DNA from 3 places in the Peribacillus sp. NJ4 genome. Region 3 is predicted to be linked to each of the others. Evidence: riboswitches for the same ligand, from Rfam matches in the RefSeq annotation. Region 3 holds a riboswitch; each other region holds the start of a gene.
The links. A riboswitch is a leader RNA that binds a small molecule or an ion and turns the genes downstream of it on or off. The one in region 3 is predicted to bind preQ1.
Positions count from the first base shown of each region.

Region 1: it holds a riboswitch for preQ1, as region 3 does, so the genes downstream of both, queF (preQ(1) synthase) here and QUF94_RS07200 (VUT family protein) in region 3, are expected to answer to the same signal.
Region 2: it holds a riboswitch for preQ1, as region 3 does, so the genes downstream of both, QUF94_RS24800 (QueT transporter family protein) here and QUF94_RS07200 (VUT family protein) in region 3, are expected to answer to the same signal.

Region 1 covers NZ_JAUCFQ010000001.1:4,897,568-4,905,342, reverse strand. The annotation lists gene qoxB (cytochrome aa3 quinol oxidase subunit I) at 1-1,631, shown strand, start outside; gene qoxC (cytochrome aa3 quinol oxidase subunit III) at 1,631-2,227, shown strand; gene qoxD (cytochrome aa3 quinol oxidase subunit IV) at 2,229-2,513, shown strand; gene QUF94_RS24500 (YfmQ family protein) at 2,843-3,286, shown strand; gene QUF94_RS24495 (BA3454 family stress response protein) at 3,944-4,078, opposite strand; gene QUF94_RS24490 (DMT family transporter) at 4,306-5,142, opposite strand; PreQ1 riboswitch class I at 5,294-5,339, shown strand; gene queF (preQ(1) synthase) at 5,446-5,943, shown strand; gene QUF94_RS24480 (aspartate kinase) at 6,143-7,489, shown strand.
Region 2 covers NZ_JAUCFQ010000001.1:4,962,637-4,970,411, reverse strand. The annotation lists gene QUF94_RS24820 (copper resistance CopC/CopD family protein) at 1-393, opposite strand, end outside; gene QUF94_RS24815 (cadherin-like beta sandwich domain-containing protein) at 766-2,211, shown strand; gene QUF94_RS24810 (PAS domain-containing sensor histidine kinase) at 2,280-3,905, opposite strand; gene QUF94_RS24805 (TVP38/TMEM64 family protein) at 4,022-4,678, opposite strand; gene QUF94_RS24800 (QueT transporter family protein) at 4,799-5,284, opposite strand; PreQ1 riboswitch class I at 5,291-5,335, opposite strand; gene QUF94_RS24795 (YbaK/EbsC family protein) at 5,486-6,007, shown strand; gene QUF94_RS24790 (hypothetical protein) at 6,150-6,962, shown strand; gene QUF94_RS24785 (DUF3892 domain-containing protein) at 7,047-7,343, opposite strand; gene adhP (alcohol dehydrogenase AdhP) at 7,620-7,775, shown strand, end outside.
Region 3 covers NZ_JAUCFQ010000001.1:1,428,366-1,436,140, reverse strand. The annotation lists gene QUF94_RS07240 (DUF421 domain-containing protein) at 1-269, shown strand, start outside; gene QUF94_RS07235 (alpha/beta hydrolase) at 443-1,189, opposite strand; gene QUF94_RS07230 (PadR family transcriptional regulator) at 1,498-1,818, shown strand; gene QUF94_RS07225 (hypothetical protein) at 1,994-2,245, shown strand; gene QUF94_RS07220 (hypothetical protein) at 2,242-2,409, shown strand; gene QUF94_RS07215 (hypothetical protein) at 2,406-2,615, shown strand; gene QUF94_RS07210 (hypothetical protein) at 2,612-2,854, shown strand; gene QUF94_RS07205 (hypothetical protein) at 2,851-3,000, opposite strand; gene QUF94_RS07200 (VUT family protein) at 3,022-3,564, opposite strand; PreQ1 riboswitch class I at 3,616-3,658, opposite strand; gene QUF94_RS07195 (SRPBCC family protein) at 4,036-4,551, shown strand; gene QUF94_RS07190 (SRPBCC family protein) at 4,558-4,998, shown strand; gene QUF94_RS07185 (HD domain-containing protein) at 5,195-6,166, opposite strand; gene QUF94_RS07180 (hypothetical protein) at 6,213-6,500, opposite strand; gene QUF94_RS07175 (TetR/AcrR family transcriptional regulator) at 6,886-7,455, shown strand; partial or broken gene QUF94_RS07170 (DUF4260 domain-containing protein) at 7,509-7,775, shown strand, end outside.

The DNA of each region.
Region 1 (7,775 bases), 3.5 Mb from region 3:
TGATCCTGTTCATGGCTATGCCATTTATCATTGGGTTAATGAACATTGTCACACCATTACAAATTGGAGCGCGTGACGTAGCATTCCCACGTCTAAACGCAGTCAGCTTCTGGTTATTCTTCATGGGGGCAATGCTATTTAACATCTCTTTCGTAGTTGGTGGTTCTCCTGATGCAGGTTGGACATCTTACTTCCCGCTGGCAAGTAATGATTTCAGTGAATCAGTTGGTTCGAACTATTACGCGATTGCAATTCAAATAGCTGGTATCGGTACATTACTGACTGGTATCAACTTTATCGTAACAATCTTGAAAATGAGAGCACCTGGCATGAACTTAATGAAAATGCCAATGTTCACATGGTCTATCTTGATCACAAACTTCATTATCGTTTTCGCTTTCCCTGTATTGACAGTGGCACTTGCGTTGATGACAATGGATCGTCTATTCGGAACTCAATTCTTTACGATGGCCAATGGCGGTAGCGATATGCTTTGGGCGAACTTGTTCTGGGTTTGGGGACATCCTGAAGTTTATATAGTAATACTTCCAGCTTTCGGTATTTACAGTGAAATCATTTCGACATTTGCACGTCGTAACCTGTACGGATATAATTCGATGGTTATCTCCATGGTAGCTATTTCTACTCTATCTTTCATTGTATGGGCTCACCATTTCTATACAATGGGTCACGGTGCAATGGTTAATGGTATCTTCTCGATTACCACAATGGCAATTGCCGTTCCGACCGGTGTTAAGATTTTCAACTGGTTGTTCACACTTTGGAAAGGTAAAATCGTTTTTACCGTCCCAATGTTATACTCGTTAGCTTTCATTCCGATTTTCACTCTCGGTGGGGTAACTGGGGTTATGCTTGCAATGGCGAGTGCTGACTACCAATACCACAATACAATGTTCTTAGTAGCTCACTTCCATTACGTTTTAATCCCTGGTACTGTATTTGCCGTACTTGCTGGTTTTACGTACTGGTGGCCAAAAATGTTTGGCTTCATGTTGAGCGAAAAAATTGGGAAATGGTCGTTCTGGTTCATTACAATCGGCTTTAATGTAACATTCTTCCCGATGTTCATCACTGGTTTAGATGGGCAGGCACGTCGTATGTATACGTACTCTGAATCAACGGGCTATGGTCCATTGAATATGCTTTCTTTCGTTGGAGCAATTGGCTTAGCAATAGGTTTTGCACTTATTGTGTACAATATCTATTGGAGCACTCGTTATGCATCAAGAAATATTTCAAACGATCCATGGGATGCACGTTCTCTAGAGTGGGCTACCCATACACCAATTCCAGAATATAACTTTGCAATTGTGCCTACAGTTGATTCTACAGAAGCATTCTGGGATTCTAAGAAAAAGGGCTTTAAATTATTTGGTGGTAAAGTAGAAAAGATTCATATGCCAAATAACAGTGGCGTGCCGTTTATCATGAGCTGTATCTTCTTCGTTTGGGGCTTTGCAATGGTATTCAGCATGTGGATCATTGCAATCATTGCAACGATCGGTATCTTTGCTTGTATGATTCACCGTTCATTCGAAAAAGATCACGGACGTTATATCTCTGTTGAAGAGATCGAAGAAACTGAAAATAAATTGCGAGGTGCTAAGTAATGAAAATAGATAACTCGCTGCCACTAGAATATAGCACGGAAGAAAATCGCTTAAAGATTTTTGGATTCTGGATTTTCCTTGGGGCAGAAATAGCTCTTTTCGCTACACTGTTCGCCACTTATTTTGTATTAGTTGATGGAACTGGAAATGGTCCAACAGGGGAACATCTTTTTAAAGTCCCAACCTTAATGTTTCAAACAATCTTTCTTTTAACTAGTAGTTTTACCATAGGTCTTGGAATCAATGCAATGAGACTTGGCAGGCAGAAAGCAACGATTGGTTTCTTCATTATCACCCTTATTCTTGGTTTAGGCTTCTTGGGAGTCGAAATTTATGAATTCGTGGAGTATGTACATGAAGGAGCAACCATTCAAACAAGTGCTTTCTTATCTAGTTTGTTTACATTACTAGGTACGCATGGAGCTCACGTTACACTTGGTTTATTCTGGGGAACCTTCATCGTCATGCAGATTAAAAAGCGCGGTATGACTCCAGAAACAACAAACAAGGCTTTCATCTTTTCACTTTACTGGCATTTCTTGGACGTTGTCTGGATCTTCATCTTCAGTTTCGTCTACCTGAAAGGAATGATGTAATATGAAAGAATTATTCCCACGGGGCCAAGTTATGGGATTTGCCTTTTCACTAGTCCTGACTTTGGTCGCACTATCAGTTATTGTGTTTGATCTCTCACTTAAAATGGGTGTGATCATCCTGCTTGTTACAGCTTTCATGCAAGCTGCACTGCAATTGGTTATGTTCATGCACGCAGGTGAGTCTGAAGATAAAGCATCGATTTACACAAACGTTTATTACGGATTGTTCGTTGCATTGGTTACAATTTTCGGTACAATGCTAACAATGATTTGGGGATATCAATAATCGATTGAAAAGCTGGGCGTCTTGAAGACGCCCAGCTTTTTTGTATTTAATAAGTAGAAATTCATATACCACTCTAACCACTTCGTTCATAGAAATTTGTTAAGAAGGGTGTGGATGAAACCATTTTGTTTAGTATAACCATTTCGGAACATTATATTCATAAGGGCAAAATTTACTCTTTTTGAAGCGCTCCCGTGCGTTTAAGTGCGATGTTTTACTAAAGTAAAACGTTAATATAAAAGACACATTTTCTAAGAAAAACTATCTGATCCTTTGATATAATAATCTATATAAGAAATTAATATATGACGTAGCGGAGATGATGAAATATGACATTGCCGGTTTTGATTTTGACAATTCTATTAAGTTTGCTTAAATTATTAGTTACCTGCCTTCCAACCGATGCAGTGAATTGGATTATCAGCAAATTTAAAATACATTCAGAACTTAGTGACGAGAATGCAATCGTAACCTTTGACGGAAGACGTTTGGAAAGTGAAGATAAAATAAAAGTTATTAATTATTTTAATAAGGCTAAATTTTTGAAAAAGAATCATATATTCCCTGGTAATGAGCAATTGTTTTTACATCCAGAGAACAGTGGGACTCCATTAGTCATTGATACTAAAAGAGGTAAAAAAGATGTTAGGTTATTTGTGTACATGTACAACGACCGTGTGGATGTAGTTAAGCAGTACAGGAAGAAATTAGTTTCGTATAGTCTGCTTTCCGATAGCCTCCAAGAACGCTCTATGCCATTAAGTTTAAATTAAAAGACATTAAAAATGGCAATCTTTAAAAAAGAACATCTCAGACTGTAGGCAACTCGAAAGAAAAGCGAGTTTGCCTGCAGTTTTTTTATTTAAAAAAGGTTCCAGTTGTTTTCAGACGCTCCCTTTCCGCCGACTGTCTGCAAAGCCACCTCGCCGCAAGCGTCTTTGGTGACTCGGTAAGCTGGTTTTTCGGCAGGAGTGTCGTGAAATTTCTTCAATCCAGTGAGGTTTCATCCCATATTAAAGAGAAAAGTATCCTGGAGTATACACTGTCTGTTTTAAAAATATCGTAATGATTCCCTCGGTAATCGCGATAGGGATATGGGATTAGGCCATTCCGTATCCCATTTTGTCGACAAACTGAGGCGGTCTTTAAAAAGATCGTCTTAATTTCTAAATTACTTGTTATTCAAATTGATTGTTGTAACGTTAAAAACGTTTTAAAATTATTGTCACAAGAAAAAACGATTATGTGGATTATATGGGAAAATCGCTATCGAGGGTTCTTTAGAGAATAATACAAATGAAATACAGAAATCAGGATTGAAAAGGGTTTTAAATGTTAATTAATATAAAAACAAAGTGCATAGTGATTTTGGTGAGTTATATCTAAAAAGGTAATAAAAAAAGCAGGTATCTAAATCGATGCCTGCCTTTTTATGCTTTCCATTGTTTTTCCACTTGATGAAGGGCTTGTTGTAAAATTTCTTCTTGATTAGTACCCGGTTTAGTAAGGACGTTAGTTTGATAAGATTTTCCTTGGAAATCAACTGTTACTGTAACTTTTAACATTATGCATCGTTCCTTTCTAGTATTAAATGGGATGGTTGTACTACTTCTTTTATACCCGTGGGAGGAGATTTTTCAAACATTGCGGAAGTAGCAAAAGTTGAGATTTAATATTCAAAATTATCTGATATTTAGCGAGAGATGTCAATACTTTTTTTTGAACCGCTAAATAAAGACGACCTGGCATGTGTGATTATTACAGCCAGGTTGTTTTTTAAAATTAACTATATTCATATTTTGGTTAAGATAATACCGATTAATGCTGCAAGAACGCCGGCAATTTGATAGGATTTTAGTTTTTCTTTGAATAAATAACATCCTGCGAAAACGACAACTAAACAATTTAGGCTGACGACAGGGAAGATGATGCTTGCGATGCCGGTATTCAACGCATAGAAATAACATCCATAGGCTATGATGCTTAAAAAACCTACGATGGAACCAATTTTGACTTCCTGTAGCTTGATTTTTTCTTTCTTAAAGGATAGAACTGAAAGTAGATAAAGAGTTCCGCCCCCATACATTGATACAAGGATGTCGAGGGAGTTTAAATGAAGCCGTGTTGATGTCGTCATCAGAATGCCGAGTACACCAAAAGATAATATGGAAAATAATGTGTGCATCATCCAAGGTAAATATTGGTGGTTGCCCTTGGCGTTAGGTGTATACTGAATGACAAGGGTTGCAAGCAGCATGCAGATGATTCCGCTCCACTGCAGCGAAGAAATATGCTCATGAAAAATTAATGCAGCACATAGGATGGGAAATATTGCATTCGCTGCGATTAATGGTGATGTTAAACTTGCCGGCCCTTTTTCAAAGGCACTTGCCATCTGGATATTACCATTAGCGTTCAGGACACCAATTGCTGCACCAAGCATGATAGACAGCAAGTTCAGGTTCAAACCATCCATAAGTACTCCATAAAATATGGACAAAATGAAAGCTACAAAATAAAAGAAAAATTGAATATGTACCTTTGAGTAACCCTTTCCGCTACTCCATTTAAAAATGCTGTTATTGATTCCGAAACATAAACTGGTGATGAGTGCTGCAAAAATCCACATTGTTTAAATCTCTTCCTTCATGTAGGATAAACTTCTTCTACATTTTAAGCCGAATACATGTGGGAATCAAACTAAAATTAAAAAGTATGATTGACAGATTAGATTTTTTTTTCTATATTTACTATGACAATTTTAAAATATTTCCCGATAAACGGGAGAGGTTCATAGCATCACCCTCTTAAAAAAACTATGGCTTTGATTTTTTTCGCGAATCAACCATATCTTTGATGAGATATGGTTTTTGTTATATAGAGGCCCATTTTATGAATCTCCCCTGACAAACGTGGATGAGGAGGACTTTTTATGTCTGGAAGAAAAGAAGAAGAATTAAAGGAAATTACACTGCTTGGGAATCAAGGGACAAAATATACATTCGACTATGCGCCTGAAATTCTTGAGTCATTCGATAACAAACATCCTAACCGTGATTATTTCGTCAAATTCAATTGCCCGGAATTCACTAGCTTATGTCCGATAACCGGCCAGCCAGACTTTGCAACCATTTACATCAGCTATATTCCCAGTGTGAAGATGGTCGAAAGCAAGTCTTTGAAACTTTATTTATTCAGCTTCCGTAATCATGGTGATTTCCATGAAGACTGCATGAATATCATCATGAACGATTTAATCGAGTTGATGGATCCGAAATATATTGAAGTATGGGGCAAGTTCACGCCTAGGGGCGGGATTTCCATTGATCCATACACAAACTACGGGAAACCAGGGACGAAGTATGAGGAAATGGCGGATTACCGCTTGATGAATCATGATTTATACCCTGAAACTGTGGATAATCGCTAAGATTGGAGAGACAACTGGCTTATGCCGTTGTCTTTTTTTGCCTTTTATTATTCCCTTTCAATAATCACATTGTTTTGTCCTTTTTAAAAATACAAATGTCCTCCTATAGTGGAATTTTTACTTGATTGTTTCGAGAAAAAACGTAATAATAGGGAGAGTTGATTTTGACAGAATATTATTTAAAATAGGGGATGTCGAGATGAAAGTTGCGAAGTTTGGCGGAAGTTCACTTGCGTCAGGTGAACAGTTGAGAAAGGTATTTGAAATTGTGGTTGCTGATCCAGAGAGGAAGTTTGTAGTCGTTTCGGCTCCAGGGAAACGCAATTCCGATGATATAAAGGTGACGGATTTATTGATTGAGGCTGCGGAACAGCAGCTGCGCGGCGATAACGGGGAGCATTTGATCGAAGACGTGGTATCCCGCTATGCGAGCATTGCTGAAGAGCTGGATATATCCGAGGAGGTCATCACAGGGATTCATGAAAATTTAAAAGCACTGTTGCATGCTGACCAATCTAACCAGAAGCGCTATTTGGATGCTTTAAAGGCCAGTGGCGAAGATAATAATGCGAAGCTGGTCGCAGGTTATTTTCAAAGCCGTGGGGTAGAGGCAAAGTATATAAATCCAAAGAAGGCTGGCTTGATCGTTACGGATGTAGATGGATTTACCCAGGTTCAGCCAGAGTCATATGATCGGTTGTATGATCTGCGTGAAGAGCCTGGAATCGTAGTATTTCCAGGGTTCTTCGGATATACGTTAGATGGTGATGTTTTAACCTTCTCAAGAAGCGGTTCCGATATTACGGGTTCGATTCTTGCAAATGGGGTCAAAGCCGATTTGTATGAGAACTTTACGGACGTGGATGCCGTTTATGCGGTGAATCCAAATGTAGTTTCCAATCCGAAGGGAATCCGGGAGTTAACCTATCGTGAAATGAGGGAGCTGTCTTATGCCGGTTTTTCGGTATTTCATGATGAAGCGCTGATTCCTGCATTCCGTGCGGGAATACCTGTCCATATCCAAAATACGAACAATCCGACGGCACAAGGGACCCGCATTGTGAACACGCGGGATAATACGAATGGTCCGGTTATTGGGATTGCAAGTGATAAAGGGTTTTGCAGTATTTACATTAGCAAATATTTGATGAACCGGGAAGTTGGTTTTGGTCGGAAACTGCTGCATATCCTTGAAGATTACGGAGTTTCATATGAGCATATTCCATCAGGCATTGATGATGTGACGCTTATTCTAAGGCAGGACCAGTTGAAGGGTGAAGCCGAGAAGAAAATCATTTCACGAATCAAGAAAGAGCTTCATGCCGATGAAGTGAATGTGGAGCATGATCTTGCCTTAATCATGGTTGTAGGTGAAGGAATGCGTCATAATGTAGGTACAACGGCTAGAGCGTCAAAAGCGTTGGCCGAAGCAAAGGTGAATATTGAAATGATCAATCAGGGCTCTTCGGAGGTTAGCATGATGTTCGGTGTGAAAGGGCACAACGAAGAGACGGCAATTCAGGCATTATATCACGAGTTCTTTTGAGAATGAGAGATTAGAGACCTCCTTGAAAAGGGAGGATTTTTGGTTATCGGGGATATTCCCTTTTGTTCATTGGGATAGAAATGGTGGGCGCAATAAGGGAGAAGTTTCTTGATGCTGAAGAACCAGCATGAGCAAATGGAAGAAGAACGGATGCAAATCAATGAAACCTTTAAGGGGCCGCGGCCAGCGCCATGATTTCCTCAAGCACGTGTCGGATCGAACATGATGAGGGGGCAGAGTAAAGGAATAGATGAATGGATTGATAGCTGGGTTTGAAGAAGAAGCG
Region 2 (7,775 bases), 3.5 Mb from region 3:
TTGAAGACTTTGCAGGATAACATTGATGGAATTCGGAAAACTTGCATTCACTTCGGAATTGTCTTGGTCTGAAAGGCCAGCTGAATCTCCGAATTGAAAGGGAATGGTTCCTTCAATGGGATGGCCATCACTCGAGACCACTCTCCATTTAATGTAGTAAATCCCTTCATTGATAGTGCCCTTCCACTTAGCTTCCAGTATTTTTTCACTTTGTTCCGAGATTGTACTGTCTTGAATTTGAATTTTGTCCCCATCTTGGCTGAATACCTCAAGCGAATGGAAAGCTGGTTGTATATTCTCGCTGAATTGAATGCTGATCTTTTCAGGAAGAGTATCCAACGCTTCATTCGGGCTAGGATTAGAGCTTATTACAGTAGCATGACCAGAAGCCATTGCTGGGTATAAAAGCAAACTGAATAGGCTGAATACCAGCCATAAATAATTTTTCATCGTGGTGTGCCATCACCCTTTCATCAGGTTATGTAAGCTTATTATAAAAGGAAAATGTGAAAAAACAGTGAAAATAAATTAGTTATCTAAAGGCAGTTTAAGAGGTTCGCTAGAAAAGTGATAACCATAAGGTTAGATTGGTCTGGCTTCCACCATTATAGCCATTAAAACAATAGATGGGAAATATTGGTTGGTAACCCCCTTGCACAAGTTGTTACCTAAAGAAACAAGCTATAAACCTCATTAAGAAATAATTAAGATTTATTTGGTAACCTGACCCTATCATGTTTACAGGAATTATAGGGGGGATAGGCTTTGCTAAATAAGGGGTTAAAAGAAAAAAGTGTGAAGGTGATTTTGGTTGGTTCCCTTGTGGTGATGGGAGCATCCACTTATATGCCCGTGGTAGAGGCTGCGGAGGGCCCTTCTGTTCTGCAGGAAGAGGCACAAACGGTAAATAGTCTTTCAAGGCTAGAAATAGAGGGTATAGCACTGGATCAAAAATTTTCAGAAAGTGTACACGACTATAGTGCAGCAGTGGGAAATGATGTGGAAAAGATCACCTTGCTTGCAGGAAGTCCTAGTGAGACTGCAGCCATATACGTGAATGATATCAAAATGACAGATGGTAAAGTGAAGGATTTAACTCTTCAAACTGGCATGAATACGTTTGAAATCACTGTCAGCGATGGGGAAAATGAAACGGTTGCCTATACTCTCAAGGTCGAAAAACTTGAAAGTGATGATAACCTTTTAACATCGATTGGATTATCAAAAGGCTCATTAACATTCGATTCTAAAGTGACAGCTTATAATGCTTCTGTTGGAAATGAAGTCCAGTCCGTTACAGTAACACCGACATTGAGTGACAGTACCGCAATTGTAAAGGTGAATGGAAAGAATGCAACCAGTGCCGGTGTAAAGGTTACCCTTCCAGTCGGTAAGACAACGGTGAAGATTATCGTTACAGCAGAAAATGGAGATGAAAAAACATATACGCTTACGATTACACGGGCAGCTGCCAAGGAAACCGAATCGAAAGATGCCCCTAAAGAGGGTGAAGTACAAAAGGAGCCTTCAACAGAAACAAGTAAAGCTCAACCTCCATCCGATAAGGGGAATAAATCATCTTTAACATCAGCTGAATCCTCCAATAATCTAAAACCAACCAGTGGTGTCAGCCAAGTACCGAAAGCACAGCAACTTGAAAGTATTTCAACACAGAAACCGAAAACGGATTCTATAGTGAAGGTAGCGTCAGCAGATTCTTTAGGCGAGGAAGGCAATAATGCACCAGTGTTGAACAATCTGACTGTATCATCCGGAGTATGGAACAAGTCTTTTGATACTAATGAGCATACCTATCATATCGAGGTCGATAATGACGTTTCTTCAGTCGAAATGTATGCAACGACAAATGCCAGTGGAGCGACGATTGAATATGACGGTGAGAGCAGTAAAAAAGTGAAGATCAAGGATAAAGCGAAGACGGCCATTTCCGTTACTGTTTCAAAGGATGGGGAGCGCCGTACTTACGTCCTTGTTTTCGAAAAGGATATGGATGTGGAAATGGATGAGGAAGAAACCGTGGATGATGTCAAAACAAAAGAGGCGGAAGTTGAGGCAACGCAAATGAGTACAGCTGGCAAGACGTTGAGCGATACATCCAATAATACAGGAGGCCAGGTTAATGGGAAACAGCCTGTTGAGACCGTGTCATTCTTTGGGAATATAAAGGATTTCTTCACCTCTCTATTTTAATTTTATCAAGGGATGGTTCTGAATCGCAAAAAAAAGGACAAGATTAGGACTTGTCCTCCGATTTATATTCATATGGGCAAAAGGATTTGGACCTCGGTTCCATGGTTTGGTTCGCTGTTAAAGCGGACCTTTCCCCGATGCGCCTCAATGATTCGGCAACTGACTGTCAATCCTAACCCTGTTCCTTTTTCTTTAGAGGAATAGAAAGGTTCTCCAAGATGCTTTAACCGTTTTTTTTCTATTCCGCTTCCATTATCTTTGATGGTAATGGAAAGGTTATTGTCCTTGCGCTCAAAATCAATCCAAATGTGATCGGCGGATGCCTCCATTGAATTCTTGAGCATGTTTATGAATACTTGTTTTAATTGGTTTCCCTCACATAATAGAAGCGGTATTTCGTTTTTTACAGATATTGATATTTGGGTGGGGTACGAGTCCGCCTCTGGTTTCAACAAGGTTTTGACATCATTCATCAGTTCGATGATTTGATGCTTGCTGAATGGGAGTTCCTGTGGTTTTGCCAGAACGAGTAACTCGCTTACAATAAGATTGATCCGGTCCAATTCACTTAACATAATCGTGTAGTATTGTTCATAGGGATGGTCGCTCTTTTTAAGTAGCTGGACGAAACCCTTTAAAGAAGTCAACGGGTTTCGTACTTCGTGGGCTACACTTGCGGCAAGTTCGCCGACTATCGACAATTTTTCTGTTCTTCTTAAGCGTGCTTCGGTTTCGCGAATTTGAGTGACTTCTTTAGCATAAGTGATGATCCCGACCAAATCCTCGCCAACCATCATCGGGACAAACGTACAAGAAAGTAAGATGGACTTCCCGTACTTCGTTAGGAATTCTATATCTTTCCCTTTCTTAATCCCCTTATGGTTTTCGATGACATATTGGCAAGATGTACGAATCAGTTCCGCATCTTCTGTTGAAAAGTTCAATTTAATGAATGAGGCTCCATGTATTTCTTCCTGTTGAAAGCCTGTTACCGTTTCAAACCTAGGATTTACGGTCGTGATCATTCCGTTTAAATCAAGCATCAGCATCGGATAAGGGTTGTGTTCAAACAATGATTTATAGCGTTGTTCACTATCGAATAATTGATTCTCAGCGACAACCCTTTCAGAAATATCCCTGCCGATGACTACTAAGCCTTTTCGTGAACCATCCTCATTGAACAGGGGAACTTTGATCGTATCAAAGGTCTTGTGATTGCCGTCGGGAAGAGGGATGATTTCCTCACACCTTGTGATTTCCCCTTTTACCCACGTTTCTTCATCGGAACCTTCACAGTAGATCAACGACTCTTTATAAAATTCGGAGTATTCTGCGAGCTCGCTGTCTTTTTTTCCCTTATAGTCTACATGCTCCAACTGAAATAATTGCAGCCCGAAGGTATTGGACTCAAGCCATCGGCCATCACCATCCTTGAAGTTAACGAAATCCACCATTGAATTGATGAGTGTGCGCCGGCGTTGTTCCGCTTCTTTTAATTGTTTGAATTCTTCCCTTTTAGCTAAATAAAGATATAAGATCAAGCCTATTGATAAAAGGAAAACAATGCCTTCCACTCTCTGAAGTTGAATGAAGACCTCTTTGTTATGGATATTTGTAGTTAAAAAAAAGTCGAACACGACTAGTGTAAGAATCCCGGATAGGATATATATTGCTAAGATGGAGCGTTTGGACATGGAGATTCTCCCTGATTTTAAGACATTTCAAAGGTAAAATTACATACACATTTTAACAAACTATCGGAAAAAAATATATGCAGAATCCTAAATAAAAAAACAGGGGCCAATGTAGGTCACCTGTTTTTTCTGAATAAGGTTAGGTTCTTTTTCTTTTTTGCACGCTTATAGATAATGAAAAATAATAAGAAGAGGAGTGCGAGTGCAACTAGCGTGTATTGGTTCATTTCAACAGATAGGAGTCCATATGGAATTAGCGATAGGAAGAAGAAGTATATCAGGTTGCCAAGTGCCGTCGCTAATAAAAAATCCTTGAAAGTGACGGTGCTGACTCCAGCTGCCAAGTTAATTAAACTTGTTGGGATAAGCGGGAAAATCCTGCCTGTAAACACGTACATGAAGCCATGCTCCACAACAGTTTTTTGCCATTTTTCACCCATCTTCTTTAAGAGAAGTTCCTGAAACCAATTTCTTGCTGCATAAAAAATGAATCCTGAAGCAACGACACTTGTAAACCAACTCCATAGGTAGCCATATATGAATCCGAATATCGTGACATTGATAGTCAGGAGCAAAATTAAGGGGATGAGTGTAAATGAATTTTGGACAAACATCAATACGAATGTCACAATAAAAGTGAGCAAAAGGTTTTCCTTCAATATGCTAATAACTGAATCCAAGTCACTTTTCCAAATCAAAGTAAATAATTCTGCATTTGAAAAAATAAATAATGCGATTACCAGTAGACCTGTTAAGGTCAGGACTTTTTTCAAAGGGTCACCACCATTCTGACTAATAGTTTATCATTTTTAAGTTAATTGGTGAAAAAAGAGCTGTCGCATGATGCAGACAGCTCTTTTACATTATAGTGGGTTCACGAAGAGAAGATTCCTTTAAAGCCACTTTTCAAACTGAATTCTTTTGTTCATTCCATAAATGATTGGCGCGCCAATCAAGAGGACAACGAATTCACCGACAGCCGTGGTCATCCAGCTTAACCAGAATGGTAAGCCAAAGGCAAGGTTCAGTTCAATGGCAATTAAAAACATTGTGAACGTGAAAAAGATGATCGTGGCGATCATCCGCCCTTTAATGCCTTTTATGAAACGTGAAACAAAAATGACAAGCAGCAAGGCGAGTAAGGATTGCCCCACCCCAAAAATTAAATCATATGGAACCATCGGTGAAAAGAGCAGATTCGATATGAAGACGCCGCCGACAATACCATAGATATATTTTTTATTGAATACAATAAGATGGTTCAACATTTCCGGTACACGAAATTGGAACATCTCAAAAGCTATTGGTTTAAACACCAATGAGACCGCCACATACAAGGCAGCCAATAACCCGTTTATCACGAGTGTACGAACATTCATTTTACTCTCTCCCTAGTTTTTTATCGTGGGATGGTTACGAACCACGTATAGGCGTTTGCCCGATGATTAATAGTATCCCAAGTAAGCTTGTTTCGTCAATTTGTAAAGAATGGTTTTAATTACAAGCATCCATAGGATTTTGATTTATGGCAATGAAGGATGATATTATTTTTATATGTACTTCAAAGGAGTGAATATAATATGTCTATCGCGAGTGTCAAAGGCCATTTTAAACAATGGGATCGGGAAGGCGATGTAATGGAGTTCGAAACATCGAGCGCTACGGTGAGTGATGCTGCAGAAACCATCGGTGTTATCCCAGCGAGGATCGCTAAGACTCTTTCCTTTAGGGGGGAAGGTGATGATGCGATTTTGGTTGTAGCGGCTGGGGACGCAAAAGTGGATAATAAGAAATTTCGTCAGATGTTCGGTTTCAAGGCACGGATGCTGTCACCCGAGGAAGTGCTTGAGCAGACCGGCCATGCCATCGGAGGAGTTTGTCCGTTTGGTCTGGCAAACGATCTAGCTGTTTTTCTTGATGTATCGATGAAACGCTTTGAGTCATTGTTCCCGGCATGCGGCAGTACGAACTCTGCAATAGAACTTACACCCGCGGAATTATTTGAATATTCAGGAGCAAAGGATTGGGTGGATGTTTGCAAGGCTTGGAATGAAGAGGGGAATGAGGAAACGGCAGCAGGCAATGCAGTGGAAGGCTTTTGATTAATGGTACCAAAAAGATCCACATGAATGGGATAAAGTCCACTTGGGTGGACTTTATTTGTGGGGGCCGTATGCATTTTAGCGGTCTATAATTTTAAAGCGGAAAATCGTGTAGAAAGTGTTCCTGAGCGGAGGGTGAAAGATGTTAAATGGAAGCCAAAGAAAAAGCAATAGCAGCTATCTTAGTCTTAAAACTCTTTATGAAGAAAATATCACGGTTAAGAGCATAGCCCAGGAGCTTGAGTTTTGCCATACAAACGATCTGGCGCTGGATATTCGGAAAGCATTGGAAAAAAAGAATTTTGATATATTGGCAGTGCAAGATCAAGGGGAAATCATCGGATATATCGAAAGGGAAGAACTGGGTGAAGGGAGCATTTCGGAATATTTGAGAAACTTTTCACCAAGGGAAATGGTTTCGGATTCAACGCCTTTGATCCAGCTGCTCCATATTTTCAAGAATAAAACAAGGGTCTTCGTATTAGAGAATAATTCAATTAAAAAGTTGATTACCCATGCCGACCTTCAAAAGCCTCCAATCAGGATGCTGATATTTGGATACATTACCTTATTGGAAATGAGGATGAGCGATATCATCATGGATAGATTCGGCGACGGAAGCTGGCATCCAATGATCAGCGAAGACCGTTTAGAAAAGGCAACCGAATTATATAGGAGGAGAATCGATAAAAATGAGGATATCAATTTAATAGAGTGCCTGCAAATCAGTGATAAATTCGATATCATACATAAGGATGAAGAATTGAGGTGCTTCTTCCAAATCCCTTCGAAAAGTAAAGGGAAGAAGGATGCGAATGCCATCCGGAAATTACGGGATAAGATTTCCCATGCAAATGAACTGGGACTGGACATGTCGTGGATGGAAATCATTGAGGTTGTCGAGTCCTGTGGGCAACTGCTCGAAATCTCTGAATACTATCAGTATGAAAAATAAGGATCCGGCTATCATGCTGGTTCTTTTTAATGTTTAACTCCAGACAGAAAAAAACTGCCCATATCAGGCAGTTTCCCCGAAAACTCAAAACTCCGGCAGTTGATCCAGGTTATTTTCTTTTATCCCATCAGGCTCACTCCGCAATATATCACGTCCATATTTATGAAAGACGTCAACGTTGGCCAGGATGCCTGCTTTGGCTTCCGAAAGGGCAGTGGGGTAGTCGAGTTCGCGGCCGGAGTTGGTCTTGATGGCGATAATATTGTCCTCTTCATTTTTCCTTACGGCGATGATTTCTTCTTTTCCTGCTGAATCAAGTTGGTTTGCTTGCGGTGTTCCCTGCTGTTTATAGGATTCATAAGCTTTTTCAAATTGGTCCATGTTTTGGACACCTCCCATTTATAGGGTGAGCTATTTTTTCTGCAATATACAAACCGGATTTCGTCCAACTTGAGCCGTTAATTCGTCCAAAAGCGCCGAATTTTCGGCACTTTTTTAAATTGGATGCTGTCGTCTTGGCCTTTTTGCATTGGCATGGCACTTGCATCTTGTATAAGTGGAGTAAGAAATAATATCCACTTAATTAAGGGAGGAATATGAATCATGAATGTAAAACAAGGGGCAAGCACTTTGAATGCAAAACAACAGGTCAAGACAATGAAAGCAGCGGTAGTCAATGAATTTAACCAAAAACTTGAGATTAAAGAAGTACCCATCCCGGAATTGGAATATGGTGAGATATTAGTGAAAATTAAAGCATGTGGCGTGTGTCATACTGATTTACATGCGGTACATGGCGATTGGCCGGTTAAA
Region 3 (7,775 bases):
GGGAACCGGGTGGTACCATTTCATTGTTTTTAGATCCACAATATGAAGCGGTAACCCCAGCAGATATGCATCTAGCAACAAATGCCTTCACTTTTCCCAAAACGATCATTAAAGAGGGGCAGATTGATTTTAAAGAATTAAATCGAGGCGGAAAAGACGAAGAATGGCTGAAAAACAGAATCAAAATAACATACCATGCGGATGTAAACGATATTTTATTAGCAACTCTTGATAATAACGATAACTTAAAGGTCTTTTTCTACAAATAAATACTTGGAGCTTAAGAGTATAACTTATTATAGTCAGGCCCTAATTGGCAGCCCGATTTTCCCAAAATAAAATCCCCTCAAGATGGAAGTGTAACACCTACATATAAAATGTCGGCTTTTACACTTTCAAACTTAAAAGGGGATAATATCACATTCATGCCTTCAAGAAAATATTACTCCGACCAATTCAGAGTATTTAAGAACTTGTACACATCCTCATAAACCTGCTCACGTTCTTTACCTAATGTGATTATATGACCAGAGTTTTCATACCATATCAAGTGTTTATGCTGCGTATCGACTTCATTGAAAATCGCTGTAGCACTATTCGTATAGTCAGGATCATCCAAGCGCCCTTGTAAAACAAGAGTTGGTGATGTGATTAGATCTAAATTTTCACCCGTCTCATTTATTACATTCACCACATCTTTCAGTGAAGTCATCGGGTCTTCTTCCAACAGCTTCACTTCTGCAGCAATTTGGTCAGCATCTTTGCCTTGAAACTTCTTATAGGCCTGTGCATAATTGAGCAAGCGGTTTTTTTGTCGATCGCTACTTTTTCCTTGTGTCGGGGCACACATTGAAACTACGCCTTTTACAGGAAGTTCAATTCCCACTTTCAATGAGAACAATCCTCCTAAAGAAATTCCAATAACAGCAATTTCCTCGTAACCTTCCTCTTTAAGGAATTTATAGCCATTGACTACATCTTCCCACCATTCCTTTGGACCTGTTTTAGCAAGTTCCTCGGCTGATACTCCGTGCCCTCTATAAAGAGGCCCGTGACTAGTATAGTCGCGATCATGCAGGTATTTCCCTAATTTCTTCATATCTCCTGTACTTCCGGTAAACCCGTGAAGTAAAAGAACAGCTCTATTTCCACCTCTGTATGTGAATGACTCAGGTGCTTTCACTTTCATCTTTCTAGGACCTTCTTTCTGCTCTTGTTGATAAATAGAATCTAAATGATTTTCAAAAAAAAATCAATTAATACCCCTTGAGTGGGATTTCTTCTATCCTATTCCGTATTTTCATTAAAACAATTAAATCATGTATATAATATCCTTACCACACGCTTTACAACTCATCCGTTCCGAAGCACATTTTACTATGATTGATTTTATTTAGCAATCGTCATTTAACCATTTTTTTTAAGAAAAGTAAAATGCACCTTGTGTTACGATGCACAAAGTATTACACTTTTAAAATGAAAAGGAGGCGATTTTATTTGGATAAAGAACTAATGAAGGGAAGCATTGACCTCCTTTTGCTTTCACTTCTTTCACAAAAAAAGCTATATGGCTATGAAATCACGAAGATCTTGAGAGAAATGAGCATGGGCAAATACGAAATCAGTGAAGGCACCCTCTACCCCGCCCTTAAACGGTTGGAAAAAAAGGAATTCATAGAAGGCCATTGGAAAGAGTCCGAATCAAGTCGCAGGAAATATTATCATGTCACGGAAACTGGACAAACCGAACTTGAACGGAAACGGAAATGCTTTTTCACCCTAGAAAAGTTAGTTCGGAAAAGCGCAGAGCAATTCTGACCAAAAACAAGATAAAAAGCTTCCCGCACCCATGATTGGAACGGTGGAAGAAGCTTTTTTTGCTGTTTACTCGTGAATTTCGCACGTTTACTCGTGAATTTTGCACGTTTACTCGGGAGTTTGGAGCATTTACTCGTGAGTTCATGCGCCACTCTTGGGTTTGTGCTGTTTACTCGTGAGTTTCGCACGTTTACTCGTGAATTTTGCTGCTTTACTCGTGAGTTTAGATCATTTACTCGTGAGTTTGGATCATTTACTCGTGAATTCGTGCGCCACTCTTGGATTTGTGCTGTTTACTCGTGAGTTTCGCACGTTTACTCGGGAGTTTTGCTGTTTTACTCGTGAGTTTGGATCATTTACTCGTGAGTTCGTGCGCCACTCTTGGGTTTGTGCTGTTTACTCGGGAGTTTTGCTGTTTTACTCGTGAATTTGGGTCATTTACTCGGGAGTTCGTGCGCAACTCTTGGGTTTGTGCTGTTTACTCGGGAGTTTCGTACGTTTACTCGTGAATTTTGCTGTTTTACTCGGGAGTTTGGATCATTTACTCGTGAGTTCTTGCGCCACTCTTGGGTTTGTGCTGTTTACTCGTGAGTTTCGTACGTTTACTCGTGAGTTTTGCTGTTTTACTCGTGAGTTTGGGTCATTTACTCGTGAGTTCGTGCGCCACTCTTGGGTTTGTGCTGTTTACTCGTGAGTTTCGTACGTTTACTCGTGAATTTTGCTGTTTTACTCGTGAGTTTGGATCATTTACTCGTGAGTTCGTGCGCCACTCTTGGGTTTGTGCTGTTTACTCGTGAGTTTCGTACGTTTACTCGTGAGTTTTGCTGTTTTACTCGTGAGTTTGGGTCATTTACTCGTGAGTTCGTGCGCCACTCTTGGGTTTGTGCTGTTTACTCGTGAGTTTCGTACGTTTACTCGTGAGTTTCGTACGTTTACTCGTGAGTTTTGCTGTTTTACTCGTGAGTTTGGATCATTTACTCGTGAATTCGTGCTGTTTACTCGTAAGTTACTCCGATCACGCAAAAAAAGGACCTAATTAGGTCCTTTTTTGTCTATTCCTTTATGCTTCCGATAATTGGCGCAGGAGAGCTTCATACAATCCCCTTGAACTTGCGGGCCATATTTTTCACGAAAGGCCTCGAGACAATAGCATTTGTCTTCTTCCCTTTTGGTTCCATCCATCGAGTGCATCCCTCCTAGCATTCAACCGGAGACTACTCGCTTCTCCAGCCTTACGTTGATTCGGCCCAACAATGTGGCACCGATTGACTGAATGACTGTTTTAACGATGATTTGGCCGATAACCGCAGCGGGTACAGCTTCCCATGGCAAAATATTGGCACCCAGTGGACTTAGGCCAATCACGACAAATATCACTGAATCGAAAAATCCTCCAACGATCCCGCTGTAAAACACCCTCCAACTCATCGGGAGCTTTAACCGGGTATAAATCTCGGTATCCGCTGTTTCTGCCACCACGAAAGATAATGCGGAAGCAAATACAATCAATAATGTATCTCCTAATAAAAATGATACACACGCAGATAAAATCAGTGCGGTAACGATGCACATATAGGTTTTCGCGCGGCCGAATTTATTTTGGACCAGATCTCGAAAGATGAAGGTTCCCCCGATAAGCAATGTACCCATAGGAATGATGAACATACCAAAGTGCAATGGCTCAAAAGCTGCCGTAACCACATTCGCCGTGACGATGGATACTAAATACAATAGAATTCTTAACATTTCTTACATTCTCCTTATACAGAAAAAACAGCACCCTAAGAAAGAGCACCGTTCCCCTTAGTTTTTTTGAGAGGGTAGCTAGAACCTCTTCCGCCCGAGCGGATTATCATTTTCCTTAATTATCGTAGCTTGAAAACGATTGGAAATCAAGAAGTTTCCCTGTTGCATCGTATTTTCGATTTAGTCGCTGGGAATGGTGCGAAACCAAGGTTTTCCTTGCCGAATCGTTAAGTCAATATCCATTTTTCCAAAGCTTTGTACGTAGTGAAATTAATACGAACATCCCACTTTGTTAACACTTTAGGACTTTTGCCGATTCTTGTCGCAGAAAACTGCTTGACCAGCTGTATATGAAAAGCGACAATCATTGATAGAGTTATGTTACGGTCTTTCCTTGTAAAAGAAGAAACTCAATTGGCCACGGTCTTAAGAGGAATAACAAAAGTATAAACGCGAGGAGGAAAAAGAATAATGAAAAAAACGGCGTTTGTCTATCCTATTTATATCGCAACCACTCCAGAGAAGCTTTGGGAAGCCCTGACGAGTGGTGAATTCACGAAAAAGTATCATTTCGGATGCCAAGTCCAGTCTGATTGGCAAGAAGGCTCAACCGTTGAATATTTGCTGCAAGATGGGCGGGTTACTGATCATGGTATTGTACATAAGTGTGAGCCGTTGCACCTGCTCTCGTTTACATGGAACATGGCAGGAGACGAAACCCCTCGCGACCATCCTACACGGGTCACCTTTGAACTACAGCCAATGGATGGTTCAACCGTGAAGTTAACGCTAAAGCATGAGGAGCTATTGGAGACAGATTTCGTATACGATGACAATACCTTTAAAGGCTTAAATAATGGATGGCCTGCCATTCTAAGTAACCTGAAGAGCTTGCTTGAAACTGGACGGACCTTGCCGCCAATCTATGTAGATCGGGAGAATCAGGTGTTAGTGGAAAACGATAAAAACACATTGAAAGAGAGTTGATTTAGTATGGATACTCAAATAACTACGAAATTTAAAATAGGCAAGCCAACTAATGAGGTGTTTGAAGCCATAGTGAACCCTGAAAAAATCGGGAATTTTTGGTTCTCATCGAGTTCGGAAAGATGGGAACAAGGCCGGACGCCTACATTGAGATATGACGAATACGATGCAGAAGTGGTAGTCAATGTTTTAGAAGTCGAGAAAAATAGGAAAATCGTGTTTTCGTGGGGAGGAAATGATCAAGAAACGGTTGTTACCATCACACTTAAAGAGTTAGATAATACGAGTACAATTATCGAAGTAAACGAATCCGGTTTGAATGAAGATGACCCAGAAATAATAAACAAAATGATAGGACAAAAAGAAGGTTGGGTATATACATTAACCTGTTTAAAGGGTTATTTAGAAAATGGCGTTAATAATTTGAGAGCGTCAATAGTTTTTTAGTTATTAAAAGAATCAATGGCAGTTGGGAATGCCCAACTAAATAAAGGCTTTTTCTTCGATGTTCAAAAAAAGAAGGCTTACAAGTCTTGGTTGGACTATATCATTTTCTTAATTTTTCCGTATTATTCGGAGAAAAAAACTCAAGGATGGATGTCACCCTTGGGTTTTTCATTTACCGTATGCTGTGACACGAAATTCAATCGGAAATCACTTTTAGATACATGCCCTTCGAAGCTTTTTTATGGGCTTTAATCCCCATGTTCTTGACTTTTCCCGATAAATTGGAGGCTCTTACTAAATTGGCTCCTTGAATAACGGAAGGATCAATGAGCCGCACTTTATTTTTCAGATGAATATCGTAGTCCAATTGATCTTCTTTCAGCTTTACGTTACCATGGATCCGGTTTAACAGATTTTGCACTTCATGGTCTTCAGTGGAGCTTAATAAGGACATGACTTCTTCATCTGTACCTAGTAAGTCATCAAGGCTGATCAGGTTGTTAGCCAAAGCCAATTTTAAGGTCTTTGCCAAGATATCATAGCCATATATATTAAGTGGGTCCATGAAAAAATCAATAACTTCGCTATAATACGTTTCTACAAACCATTCCGCCGATTCAATATTATCCAAATACATCCTTCCATTAATTATGATTACATGGTTTAGAAAGTCATGAACGGATTCCAGTGTGATATGTCCGTATTGATACATATCCCGGAGAGTATAATCTACCCGATCGGCGCATAACTCAGGTGCTGGCTGTTCAAGCAATTCCCATTTTGATTGAAAAATATCTTCACATTCATATCCATACCTCTTCAGTATTAAGGGGATTTCGGATTCCATAATGACATGTTCATATATTTTTTCATGATAATCTTCATCCTTACAATCCAGAACGAAATCAATTACATGTGAGAATGCAGTGTGGGATACGTCATGCAGCAAGCCCGCGATTTGTTCCTCCAATGACCCACCAAGCGATTTTATTAAAAGCATCACACCTATTGAATGGTCAAACCGTGTGGCGTCCCACTTCTCATTAACTAAATAACTTGCCCCGCCTTGATGTATCCCCTTCAATCTTTGGAGCGGTTTGCTTACTATCAACTCTTCGAGAACTCCCTCTACAATGTGTTTCCCATAGATACTATCCGAAACTATCAATAACTGCCACCTCCCCCATTAGTTTACTCATTACAGGCAGGTGATTTCACTGATTTTCTTCTGTGAAAATTATTTCCCCCTTTTGATTTTGCTCATATTGCTTCCTTACCAATTTTTCTAACTCCTCTTCATCATTCAAATCGATATTCCCTGGATTGACCTCATCAATACCCTCTATGAATATCATTTCATTTGTTTTTATTACCTGATCTGTCGGATACACTTCAAAAATGTCTTCTACAGGTTTTGTTTTATTTTTATAAGGTTTAGTGAATAAAAAAAAAGCAGTCAAGACTATGATAATTGAAGACAAAATACCGAATTTATTTTTCATTTATTCATCCCTTCCAAGCTATCTATATGACCTTATACTACCATAAAAGGATATAACTGGTTAAAAAAATTAGTCAAGCTCATATATAGCGGGTTCCTTCTTTCAGTTACAAGGACATTCAAATTTCTGGTTAAGGGAACTGGAAATGAATTCTGCATCTTCGCCCACTGCTGCCTTTGCAACTTTATCCTCCCCTTAAACCGTAAGACTGCAAGTGTTCCTTTCGGTTTCAGGTTTACTATTGGCGATGGCGATTTCGGTTGCTTCCAATGGAAAAGTCCACTAAAAAAACATTTATTCAGAAGAATGTCTAATATTTGACATTTGAAAATCAGTACGATATCATCCTAATTAACCAGTGGTCAATAAATAAGGGGGTGCTATAATGTCGCCAAGGAAAACGGCAGGTAAAGAATTATCCAGGGAAATGGTATTGAATGAAGCTAGACATCTTTTTGCCACCGAAGGGTATTCGAACGTCTCAATGAGACAATTGGCTAAATCATTGGATTGCAGCCATGGGGCCATTTATTATCACTTTAAAAATAAGGCAGAAATATTTTATAGTTTGGTTAAAACGGATTTTTCCGTCTTAAATATTTTAATCGATGATATCATCATGTCGGAAAATGACCCTTCCCGAAAAATCGAAAAGATTTTATTGTGCTTCATAGAGTTCGGTTTAACCCAACAGAATCATTATTCCATCATGTTTTTATCCAAGGAAAAAGAAATTCAGCATTTACTTCAAATCGATTCCAATAAGACCTACGAAAAGCTAATCCAGTCCTTGACAGACCTTACCGACAACAAACTGAATCCTGCATCCATATGGTCCATTTTCCTGTCTCTTCACGGATTCATAACGTTTTATATTAATTCTGATCTATCTTATCCGGATGTAAAAGGTTTAGCTGATTTTCACGTGAAAAATATCATCAAGAACATTATCTAATTTTTCATGAATATTATTAACCAATGGTTAATTGAATTTTAGGGGGCTTTAAAATGGTAAAGAAATTCCTTCATATCGAAGGACTCATGGTCCTTTTAGCAATGATTTACGTCTATTCGTTATTTGAATTCAGCTGGTAGATTTTCCTTTTATTGATTTTGTCTCCTGATGTTTCCATGTTGGCCTATTCGATCGATGAACGAGTTGGAGCAAAAGTTTATAACTTTTTCCATACTTATACCATGTCGATCTTCATGATTTTGCTAGCCGTTTTTCTAAAGTCGGATGCATGTATGATGATTGGTTTAATTTGGACCGCA